Regions from separate parts of the Exiguobacterium sp. UBA3491 genome, predicted to be linked through region 1. Evidence: riboswitches for the same ligand, from Rfam matches in the RefSeq annotation. Region 1 holds a riboswitch; the other holds the start of a gene.

Region 1 (5,894 bases):
ACTTTATCGGATAAGAACGACAAGACGGATGGACCGCGGTCGAATAGACGAATCGTCAAATCCTTCCGGCTCTCATGTAGTTCACTGGCGAGTTCGACACCAGATAGACCAGCACCGACGATCGAGACAACGGATCCCGGTGACAGACCATAAATCGCTTGTTGTGTCTTCCGTGATTCTTCTAGTGTCTGGATGCTGTATGTAAATTCTTGAGCACCCGGAATGTTGTGGTATTTATCCTCGCAACCGAGGGCGATGATTAAGTCATCATAGAATAATTCTGATCCGTCCTGCAGATGGACTGTATTCGTCTCTGGTGAGATTTTGATGACATGTCCATATTTATAGGTAAGATGTTTCCCCTCCGGAAATTCAATCCGGACATCCCGATCTGATAATGTACCTGCTGCGAGTGCGTAGTATTCCGTTTTGAGTGCGTGGTACGGTAGACGGTCGACGAGCGTGACGGCAACTTCCTCGTCCTTGAATCGCTCACAAATCCGCATTCCACCATAACCTCCGCCGAGTACGATCAATTGCTTCATAACGTAAAATCCCCCTTAGTTCCCCTAAATCAGTCTGACCTTGTATAATACGACATGAGGCAGGTCGTTTCCTGCTTGAAGGAGGAAAAAAAGTGAATCCGATTATTGAATTTTGTATTAGTAACTTAGCGGCTGGTACACAGGTCGTCATGGAGCAACTTGAACGTGACCCGAATGTTGACGTCGTCGAATACGGTTGCCTTGGTTATTGCGGGATTTGTTCGCTTGACCATTTTTGTCTCGTAGATGGTGAGACCGTCGTAGGTGAAACGCCGGAAGAATTGCTTGAAAAGATTTACCTGAAAATCGAAGAGAATGAGCTGTGAGCACGGACAGCCAAAAAATCCCCTCGTTCGTCTGAACGAGGGGATTCGTGTCCGTCAGCGGGCGCAGCTTTTCGGATCAGGCAGATTGTTGACGGCGCATCATCCATGGGCGTAGTTTCAAGAACAATGGAATGAAGAGTGCCGAGATGAACAAGGCCTTGATGACGTTAAACGGTAAGATACCGGCTGTGATCGCTGTCCATTTGACAGCTGGATCCGCCATGTAATCCATACCGAGGAACCATGCATACGCTGGAAGGATCAAGATATAGTTGAGGATCGCAAGACCGAGTGCCATCGTGATCGTACCAGCGACGAGACCAGTTGCGAGACCTTGTGTTGATTTCTTTTTGTGGTAGAACCAGCTGACAGGAAGCACGAATGCGACGCCAGCAGCAAAGTTCGCGAATTCTCCGACCGGAACACCACTTCCGCGGAAGATGTAGTATAGCACGTTCTTCAATGCTTCGACGATGACACCTGCGACCGGTGAGAACATGATCGCTGCGACAAGAGCAGGAACATCACTGAAGTCGATCTTCAGATAGTTCGGTAAGAACGGTAGTGGAAAATTGATAAGCATAAGAACAAATGAGATTGAACCTAACATTGACAGAGTGACCATTTTTTGTGTGCGTTTCATACGAGTATTGTCTCCTTTTGCTCGTTCCTCTCGATGAAGTATTGGCATGACTGCGTCCATAAAGAAACCCCTATTGATGAGATCAACAGGGGAGAAGTCCGCATTAAATAAACCTAATCGATTGTTGCAAAAATCGATCAAATTCAAACTCATGCCGCCATCTTCTCCCATCCAGACTGTACTGTCGGCTCCTGAATTACACAGAATCAGCAAATAGCGCCCTATTCGCTCGCGGGCTTCAACTTAAGAAGAGTTGTTTACCGCCGGTCGGGAATTTCACCCTGCCCTGAAGATGGAACGATTATTTTATTGTACATACCATTTATACAACGAATTCAAGATAGTTTCAAGCAACTAGGTTTCGATTCGCTCAGAAGTTGCGTATACTAAAGAAAAGGAAGGTGATGACATGATCCATTTAACGGAGGCAGCAGCGCTACAAGTCCAGGACATGATGGCGCAGGCACCAGCAGATGAACGAAATCTTCGGATGCTCGTCCAAGGTGGTGGATGTAGTGGTCTGTCGTACGGAATGGGATTCGATCAACAAAAAGAAACGGATCTCGTTTTTGAACAGCACGGCGTGACCGTCATCGTGGACGAAAAAGATTACCCGGTCGTCAAAGGACTGGAAATCGATTATAAACAGTCAATGCTTGGTGGCGGATTCACGATCACGAATCCGAATGCCATCGCAACATGCGGTTGCGGGACTTCGTTCCGGACGGCAACGAATGCCGGGACACCGGGTGGCTGTTAATGAATCCAATCGTGGACATCGTCCACGATTTTTTTATTGCCTGCAAACAGGAGACCTGCTCCATTGACTCGAAATATTTAAGAGAGTGAATGCTACTACGAATAGGGAGGGCTTCAGGATGAGAAAAGTATTGATCTTCGGGGGAACACGCTATTTCGGACGCCGGCTTGCAATTCGTTTAGCCGATTCGGGGGATGATGTGACGATCGTCACACGGGGTGAGCATACTCCACCGGTCGCGAAGGGCTTGACATTTTTTAAAGGAGACCGGACGTCAAGTAGTACGATGAAGGATTTAAGCCAACAGCACTGGGATGTCATCTATGACAACATCTGCTTCACGCCGTATCAAGCAAAGCTCGCGATCGACGCATTTGAAGGGAAAGTCGGACGCTACGTGTTGACGTCGACGATGTCTGTTTATGAAGACGGTGGTGCGAATATTTCGGAACGCGCCTACAATCCGTTTCCCGGGAAATATGATCTTGAGAAGGAACACGGATATGGTGAAGGGAAGCGCCAAGCGGAGAGTTATTTCTTCCAACGCGCGACATTCCCTGTCGTTGCCGTTCGATTCCCAGTTGTCCTCGGACCAGATGATTATACGGAACGACTCGTCTTTCATATCAAGCGGGCGCTTGACGGGCGTCCGATCGTTGCTGAAAACACATACGCGAAGATGGCGTATATCTCAAGTTACGAAGCCGCTGCCTTTTTGGAGTGGTGTGGTCGCTCGGAACTGACGGGACCGATTAACGCTGCAAGTGACGGTGTCTTATCGATTCAAGATTTGATGGATAAAATCGACCGTGTCGCAGGAACGACGAGTCAACTCGTCGCAAAAGGAGAGGAGGAATCGCCACTTGCGCCAGAACGCGATTTCTATATGGATACGACAGCTGCGAAACAAGCGGGCTATCTGTTCCAACATGTCGATGACTGGCTCGATCGTTTGATTGAAGAGGAGGTGCGTAATCACCAATGATGCAGTTGATAAAACCAACCCTCGCATGGGAGACAGAATACCGCGCCTTTTTAGAAGACTGGCGAAAGTCGGGCGAAACGATCGTGCCGGAAGCAGTCGGGGATACGTATGAACCACTGGGCGCTTATTTTGCGGAACTGAAGGAAATGGAGACAACGGTCAGACCGGGGCTCGTCACCCATTCGACGTACTGGATGGTCGACGGACAACGAATCGTCGGCGCGTTGAACTTCCGGCATGATTTGACGGAGAACTTGAAGTTGTACGGCGGACACATCGGATACGGCATCCGACCATCCGAGCGTCAGAAAGGGTATGCGACGACCGGGCTTCGTTTAGCGCTAGAAGAAGCACGGCAACGTGGACTCAATCAAGTGCTGTTGACGTGTGGCGTTGATAATGTAGCATCACGTCGTGTCATCTTAGCGAACGGCGGACGAGAAATTGAGCCGACTGTTCATAATGGACGCGAGACACGTCGCTTCATCATCCCATTATGAGAATTCGTGAAGCACGTCTTGAAGATGCGTCGACCATTGCGCGCGTTCATATCGATGTCTGGCGGGAGACGTATCAAGGGATCATCCCTGATTCTTATTTAGCACAGTTGTCTTACGCGAAACGGACGAAACAATGGGAGCAGGCGTTAATCGATCAGCGTGTGTATGTTGTGGAGTTAGAAGACGAAGTCGTTGGCTTCGCGCAAGGTGGACCAAATCGAAGGGATGCGCGTGAAGGAGAACTCTACGCGATTTATGTTTTGCGAGCTTCTCAAGGGCAGGGGCTCGGGAAGGCATTGTTTCAACGTATCATCGAGGACTTGGCGGAATACGAGGCAATGCAGGTTTCTGTCTTGCGGGATAATCCGGCGTGCCAGTTTTACGAGCGATTCGGTGGTCAGGTCTTCGAAGAATCGATGATTGAGCGAGGTGGGATCGAACTCGTGCAACGGGTTTATCGGATGCCTGTTAAAAGATCATTCGTATGAAATCGGACGTTTCAACATCTTCGCTTTCCTCAGGCGGGATGTAAGCCGCGCCAGTTCCCATTCCATGTGATCTGTCGGGTCTTCCTTATCCCTGACGGAAGCACACATCGTGCTTCCTTTTCCTGTAGGAGTCAAAGATGTTTGGTCACGTCCTAGATGTGATTCCATCAAAATAAGAGATCGGACTCCGGTATGTCATCCGGAATTCGACCTCTTATTTGTTTGCAGCCATTCATTTATCTCAAGAATGATTCGTTACTTTTTCGAACAGACTCGTTGAGTGTTGCGGGTGACGAGCCGATGGATCGACAAGAAGTTTCGCCTGGTTGACGGCAATCGGTGCTTCACCGAAGCCTGTTGCGATCAATTTGACGCGTCCTTCGTAAGTCGCAATATCTCCACAAGCGAAGACGCCTGGAATCGCAGTCTCCATCTTCGAGTTGACGCGAATCGAATTGCGTTCGAACTCGACTTCCCATTCTTTGAGCGGCCCAAGTGACGAGACGAAACCAAAGTTGCAGACGACATCGTCCGCAGCGACGACGACGACTTCGCCACTTTCAGCATGTTTGAACGTCATCGTCTCGATGTGCGTCTCACCTGTGACCGATTCGAGCGTATACGGCGTCATGACGTTAACGGATGAGTCATGTAATAGTTCGACCGAATGTTCATGGGCACGGAACTTATCGCGACGGTGGACGAGCGTGACGGATTTTGCGATCGGTTCAAGCATCAATGACCAGTCGACTGCTGAATCGCCACCACCAAGCAGGACGACTTGGCGATCCTTGAAACGTTCCATGTCGTTGACGAAATAGTGTAAGTTCGTTTCCTCGAAGCGTTCTGCATCTGCCACTCCGAGTGGGCGCGCAGCGAACGAACCGTTTCCTGCCGTCAAGATGACGGTCTTCGTATAATGCTCGCCTTTGTTCGTGACGAGGCGGATGATTCCGTCATCCATCCGTTCATAAGCGATTACTGTCTCACCGAGCACATACGTCGGATCAAATTCATTTGCTTGTTCAAGTAGCCGATCGACTAGTTCCTGCGCTTTTACTTTCGGAAAACCGGCGATATCGTATATATATTTTTCAGGATAAAGCGTAGCGAGTTGACCACCTAATTGAGGTAGACTCTCGATGACCTTCGTCTTCATCTGGCGCATTCCTGAATAAAACGCGGTGAACAGTCCGACCGGACCGCCGCCGATGATCGTGACATCATATGGTTGGTACATCTGATTCCCTCCTAGCATTGGATAGGTCTATTATATAGGAAGTAGGGGGTTCGGGTGCAAGTACGGAACATCTCACATTTTTTTAAGGGAAATTACATTTTTCTTTTGCAATCATTCTTAAAAAGTGTTTCAATAGGCTTATAGACATGTGAACATTATTTGAACAAAGTTTTTGAATATTCGTCTGTAATTGAATGTGAAGAAAATCACAACAAAACTACGATTCGTAAGGAGTATCAGAACATGAACACACCTAACATTGTTATTCTTGGAGCGGGCTACGGTGGATTGATCACAGCAGTCAACCTTCAAAAGAAACTCGGCGTCGATCAAGCGAACATCACGTTGATTAATAAACACGACTATCATTACCAAACAACTTGGTTGCATGAACCAGCTGCAGGTAC
Region 2 (5,894 bases), on a different contig from region 1:
GATGACCGCATCATACTTACCGCTTTTCGCTAACTTTTCCGCAACGAGTGGAATTTCAAATGCTCCAGGAACCCATGCTGTATCCACAGCATCCGCCGCAACACCGTGACGACGGAACGCGTCGTTTGCTCCTCCGACGAGTTTTGATGTGATCAATTCATTAAAACGTGCTGCGACGATTGCGACGCGTAGTCCTTCTCCTGTTAAGAAACCTTCGTAAATCATGATGTGTGTCCTCCTTGGATATCGAGCCAGTGCCCGAGTTTCGTTTGTTTTGTTTTCAGATAACGCTGATTTTCCGGTTCAATGGGTACTTGATGGGGAACACGTTCGATGACTTCAATCCCCTCTTGCTCGAGCACCCGTTGTTTGTCTGGATTGTTCGTCATCAAGCGAATCTTCGTCACGCCAAGATCACGCAACATGTTGGCCGCGACCGTATAATCACGCATGTCTGTCGGATAACCGAGTGCATGGTTCGCTTCGACTGTATCGAGTCCTTGTTCCTGCAACTCGTACGCTTTCAACTTCGCCATCAGACCGATGCCGCGTCCTTCCTGACGTAGATACAAGACGGCTCCACCTTCTCGTTCGATCCGCTCAAGTGCCGCATCGAGTTGTGGACCACAATCGCAACGTTTCGAACCAAAGACGTCGCCCGTCAGACATTCCGAGTGCAGACGGACGAGCATCCCATCGTGCGCTTCACCGGATAAGACGGCGACATGTTCTTTCTTATCTTGCGTCGTATAGCCGACCATCCGGAAAGCTCCGAATGTCGTCGGAAGCAACACTTCCGCTTCCCGCGTCAATGGACGCTCGAGATACGCGACGAGTGCCTCGATCGTGATCAGTTTTAAGTCGTGTTCTTCCTTATAGAGAAGCAAATCATCCACCCGTGCCATCGTGCCATCTTCCTTGATGATTTCACAAATGACGGCAATCTCATCGCTACCGGCAAGACGCGCAAGGCCAACACCTGCTTCCGTATGTCCGCGTCGTTCCCGAACACCGCCCTCTTTTGCGATCAACGGGAAGATGTGACCCGGTCGTTTGAAGCGCTCCGGTCCATCCGTCCGCATCCGCTGGATCGTCAGTGAACGCTCTTCGGCACTGATGCCGGTCTTTGCTTCTTCATGATCGATGCTGAGCGTGAACGCCGTACCGTGCGGGTCCGTATTATTGTCCGTCATCGGCGAAAGATGTAATCGTTCTGCCACATGTGGACTAACCGGAACACAGACGAGCCCTTTTCCATACGTAATCATGAAGTTGATATTTTCCGGTGTCGCGTGTTCTGCGAGCATGACGAGATCGCCCTCATTCTCACGATCCTCATCATCACAGACGATGATCGGTCGTCCGTTCTTTAAATCTTCTATCGCGTCTTCAATCAAGTCGAATCCGTTCATTACATGTCGCCTCCTAAGAATGCTGCCCAGTCCGTCTGTTTCTCATGTTGCGTGAAATGATAGAGATGTTTCGCCATCATGTCACACTCGATGTTGACGACTGCGCCGCTTGCCAATCGATCAAACGTCGTCACTTGACGGGAATGCGGAATCAATGAAATCGAGATCGTTTCCGAGGTGACGCGTTGCAAGGTCAGGCTCGTGCCGTTGATCGCGATTGATCCTTTTGGAATGCAATACTTTTGCCACGATCCGACATCAAACGTGTACACCATCGCTTCTCCGTCCGGTCGCCGACTGATTAGTCGTGCCGTCCCGTCGATGTGCCCACTGACGAAATGTCCGCCGAACCGACCGTCTGCCGGCATCGCCCGTTCGAGTTGCAGCGGGTTTCCGACCCGGTACGTGCCGAGTGCTGTCGAACGGATCGTGTCATGGACAGCATCCGCCGTAAAACCGGTTGGGCTCATTGACGTGACCGTCAAACAAATCCCGTCGACGGCGATGCTGTCACCAATCTTCGTTCCTTCGAGCACCCGGTGCGCTTCGATTTCAAGTGCTAATCCATTCGGTCGCGGAATCTTTCGTTTTAAGGTCCCGACTTCTTCAATCAATCCGGTGAACATATCGTCTCCTCCTTTCGGATGTACGTCAGATGGAGATCCGGTCCGACCATTTCAATCTGATCGATTTGAAAACGTTCTTCGATATCATGTCGTCCGTTCCAGGCAGTCCCTTCAAAAATCGACGGGGCTTGGTAGACTTCAATCCGATCGACGAGATCTGCTTCAAAGACTGCGGATTGAATCGTCGGTCCACCTTCAATCAAAACGCTGCGGATGTCTTGTTCGTATAAGCGTTTAAGAATCGCTTCCGGCGTCTCATATTCACCGACGAGCACCGTCACTTGATCATGACTTATCCGAGGAACACTCGTCAGCCAGTACGTTGGATTTTTTCCATCGCAAAAGACTTGCGCGGTCTCTGGCACCCGACCACGGCGATCGACGATTACTCGAATCGGCTCGATGCCTGACACTGCGCGTAACGTCAGTGCTGGATCATCGACGAGCACCGTTTCACTTCCGACGAGGATCGCATCATGACGACCACGCAGGGCGCGACCATTCGCGCGTGCTTCTTCTGACGTGATCCAGCGCTGTTCCCCCGTTGCCGCGATCCCGTTCATCGTCTGAGCGATTTTGACGGTCACGGTCGGACGTTTCCGTTCGATCGTTTTCCAAAATGTCTCGTAGAGGACTTCCGCTTCATGCCGTAACAAGCCGACTTCGACTTCGATTCCCGCGTCTTGAAGCCGTTTGATCCCTGAACCAGCGACAATCGCATGTTTGTCTTCCGTTGCGACGAAAACCCGTTTGATCCCGGCTTGTAGAATCGCTTCCGTACATGGTGGTGTCTTACCATGATGGTTGCATGGCTCGAGCGTCACGTAGAGATCAGCACCACGGGCGGCCTCTCCTGCCATTCGCAAGGCTTCGACTTCCGCGTGCGGACCACCGGCAAACCGGTGCGCACCAAAACCGATGATGCGTCCTTGTTTGACGATGACACAGCCGACACTTGGATTCGGACTTGTTTGTCCGTTTAACATATGTGCTAATTGCATGGCATAACTCATCATCTGTGACATCGCGTTCGCTCCTTTCAAATAAAAAAGACGCCCCTTGAAAAAGGGGCGTCTGTATAGAAGGGTTCACGAAATACACGGTTCGCCTTCTGCTTTTTTGCATGCAGAAAGACACCATCTCCTGAAAACATTTTTTCAGAAAACAGCTTGAATCGCGTCGTTTCGTTCTTCTCCCATCCGGACTTTACCGTCGGCCCTGGAATCTCACCAAGTCAGCCATGATGCGTACATCACGGGTCGCGGGCTCGTCGATCGATCGATCGCATCACCGCCGGTTGGGATTTTCACCCTACCCCGAAGAACTGGATTATTGAGTTATACAACTTTAGCCTAGCATATCTTTTTCAAGAAAACAAAGCGCAAATGTTTCGGTCTTGGCTCTTTTATGATTTCGTTCCACTTCTGTTACCCCTCCCCAATTCGTGATCGACTGGATACTAAAAACGACTGGAGCACCTGATATCAGTGCGTCCAGTCATTGTGTTCCGGTTACAAATACCCGTTCTTCCGGTCGTGGAATTCTTGGGCAATCGCTCCGCGTGTCCGTTCATCAGCGAGGACGCGAAGTGCTGTCCGTGCGAGGATTTTAGCGCCTGCGATCAACGCTTCATCCCCCTCTTCCGAACGGGCTGCTTCTTTGAATGCTTCTGTATGGGCGACGAGATCGTCCGGACCAATCTTGATATACGGATGGATTGTCGGGATGACTTGACTGATGTTACCCGCGTCCGTCGATCCAAGCCCCGGTCGTTCGTCTAAATGGACCGTTTCGCCGAGCGCCTCTGCTTCTTCTTGGAACAGACGGTCGAACGTCCGATTGAAGACAAGGTTATCGACTTCATTTTGGAACGCGATGACGTCAAGCGTCGCCCCGGTCGCGAGTGCCGCGCCTTGGGCAACGGCTTTGACTTTTTCCGTGACGGCATTCAGTCGTTCCCGTGTCGTCGCCCGGATGAAGAAACGTGCTTTTGCGTATTCCGGAATGATGTTCGGCGCATCGCCACCATGCGTGATGATCCCGTGGATCCGGACATCGTCTGGTAACTGCTGACGTAAAGCATTGATTCCGTTGAAGAGTTGAATGACAGCGTCGAGGGCGTTGATGCCTTCTTCCGGTGACGCCGCTGCGTGCGCCGGACGACCCGTAAAGGCAAAATCGAGCGGATCAACCGCAAGCGAGGATCCCGTGATCCGCGTTTGTCCCGACGGATGGACCATCAAGGCCGCATCGATCCCTTCCAGTAACTGATGTTTGACGAAACTGCCTTTCGCACTACCGTTCGGTCCACCTTCCTCGGCTGGTGTTCCAAGGACAACGACACTCCCGCCGACTTCATCGAGCACTTTACTGAGCGCGATCGCTGCTGCGACGCTCGTCGTGCCGATGATATTATGACCGCACGCGTGACCAATACCCGGCAACGCATCGTATTCAGCAAGAAAGGCAATCGTTGCGCCTGGTCGGTCGCTCGATTTCTTCGCGAAGAACGCGGTATCGTGCCCCGCGACGCCGAGTTCTACTGTAAAACCTTCCGCTGTTAGACGCTCCGCATGGAGCCGCGAAGCAAAGAATTCCTCGTTCCCGATTTCCGGCGTTGCATGAATTCGGTGACTTGTCTCAAGATACGATTCTCGTTTTTGTTCGATGTCCTGTTCAATCGTCTCTACCCATGTCGTGCGTACTGGTGTCGTCATACTGTCCACTCTCCTTTTGAAATTATTCGCCGATATCGCTCAGTGGAACGAACGTCGGGATCGTACTGCCTTTGTATTCTTTTTTGATGAAGGCCGCGACATCTTTTTGTTGATACAGCGACGCGATTTTTTTCAGTTCTTTTTTGTTCTTGTCTTCTGTTCGTGTTGCGATGATGTTGATGTATGGTTTTGCTGTCTCGTTCTCATGAACGATTGAGTCCTTGATCGGGTTGAAGCCAGCGTCAACGGCGATGCCATTGTTGATGATTGATGCCGCGACGTCCGGTAAGACGCGTGGCGTTTGCCCGGCGACGATCGGAACGATTTTCAGCTTCTTCGGATTCTCGACGATCTTATCGACTGAACCGTTACCATCAAAGTCGTCCGGTAACTTGATCAGACCGGCTTCTTGCAGTAGCAAGAGGGCGCGTCCCATGTTCGTCGCTTCGTTCGGAACAGCGATTTTTCCGCCAGTTGGAATGTCTTTGACATCCTTGTATTTATCCGAGTAGATCCCCATCGGTGCGATGACAGTCGTCGCAATCGGCGATAGCTTCAAGTTATGTTCTTTCTTGAAAGCGTTGAAGTAGGAAATCGTCTGGAAGGCATTGGCGTCGATCTCACCCTCAGCCAGTGCCATGTTCGGCTGGACATAATCGGAGAACTTGACGAGTTCGATTTTGATGCCTTCCTTCTCTGCTTTTTTCGCGACATAATCCCAAACTTGTGTGTCTGAACCGCTGACACCGAGCTTGATCGTCTTTTCGTCTTCTCCTGATGCTGCGCACCCGGCAAATAAAATCGTCGTGAGTGTTGCTCCAATTGCTACTGCTTTTTTCATGGCTGAATCGCTCCCTTGATTAATGTCTTCTGATTTTTCGTGCGACGATGTTGCCTGTCGTCTGTAAGCCTTGGACTAAGATGACGAGAATCCCGACCGTGATGATCATGACTTTCGTATCAAACCGTTGATAGCCGTAAGTAATTGCTAAGTCACCCAAACCGCCACCACCGATGGCGCCTGCCATCGCCGACGCCCCGATCAAGCCGACTGTTGCGATCGTTAAGTTCAGGATGAGTGAACCGAGTGCTTCCGGTAGGAGGAAGCGGAAAATCGTTTGAAACGGTGTCGCGCCCAT

What was found. A riboswitch is a leader RNA that binds a small molecule or an ion and turns the genes downstream of it on or off. The one in region 1 is predicted to bind FMN.
Region 2: it holds a riboswitch for FMN, as region 1 does, so the genes downstream of both, ribD (bifunctional diaminohydroxyphosphoribosylaminopyrimidine deaminase/5-amino-6-(5-phosphoribosylamino)uracil reductase RibD) here and B4F99_RS10525 (ECF transporter S component) in region 1, are expected to answer to the same signal.

What each region holds. Positions count from the first base shown of each region.
Region 1 is NZ_DFQK01000028.1:139,265-145,158, forward strand. It holds gene B4F99_RS10515 (NAD(P)/FAD-dependent oxidoreductase) at 1-545, opposite strand, end outside; gene B4F99_RS10520 (YuzB family protein) at 638-871, shown strand; gene B4F99_RS10525 (ECF transporter S component) at 948-1,514, opposite strand; FMN riboswitch at 1,670-1,812, opposite strand; gene B4F99_RS10530 (HesB/IscA family protein) at 1,924-2,274, shown strand; gene B4F99_RS10535 (NAD-dependent epimerase/dehydratase family protein) at 2,393-3,259, shown strand; gene B4F99_RS10540 (GNAT family N-acetyltransferase) at 3,256-3,759, shown strand; gene B4F99_RS10545 (GNAT family N-acetyltransferase) at 3,756-4,247, shown strand; gene B4F99_RS10550 (NAD(P)/FAD-dependent oxidoreductase) at 4,489-5,487, opposite strand; gene B4F99_RS10555 (NAD(P)/FAD-dependent oxidoreductase) at 5,731-5,894, shown strand, end outside.
Region 2 is NZ_DFQK01000021.1:91,689-97,582, reverse strand. It holds gene ribE (6,7-dimethyl-8-ribityllumazine synthase) at 1-225, opposite strand, end outside; gene ribA (GTP cyclohydrolase II) at 222-1,412, opposite strand; gene ribE (riboflavin synthase) at 1,412-2,038, opposite strand; gene ribD (bifunctional diaminohydroxyphosphoribosylaminopyrimidine deaminase/5-amino-6-(5-phosphoribosylamino)uracil reductase RibD) at 2,023-3,063, opposite strand; FMN riboswitch at 3,222-3,366, opposite strand; gene B4F99_RS07455 (M20 family metallopeptidase) at 3,550-4,755, opposite strand; gene B4F99_RS07450 (MetQ/NlpA family ABC transporter substrate-binding protein) at 4,778-5,596, opposite strand; gene B4F99_RS07445 (methionine ABC transporter permease) at 5,616-5,894, opposite strand, start outside.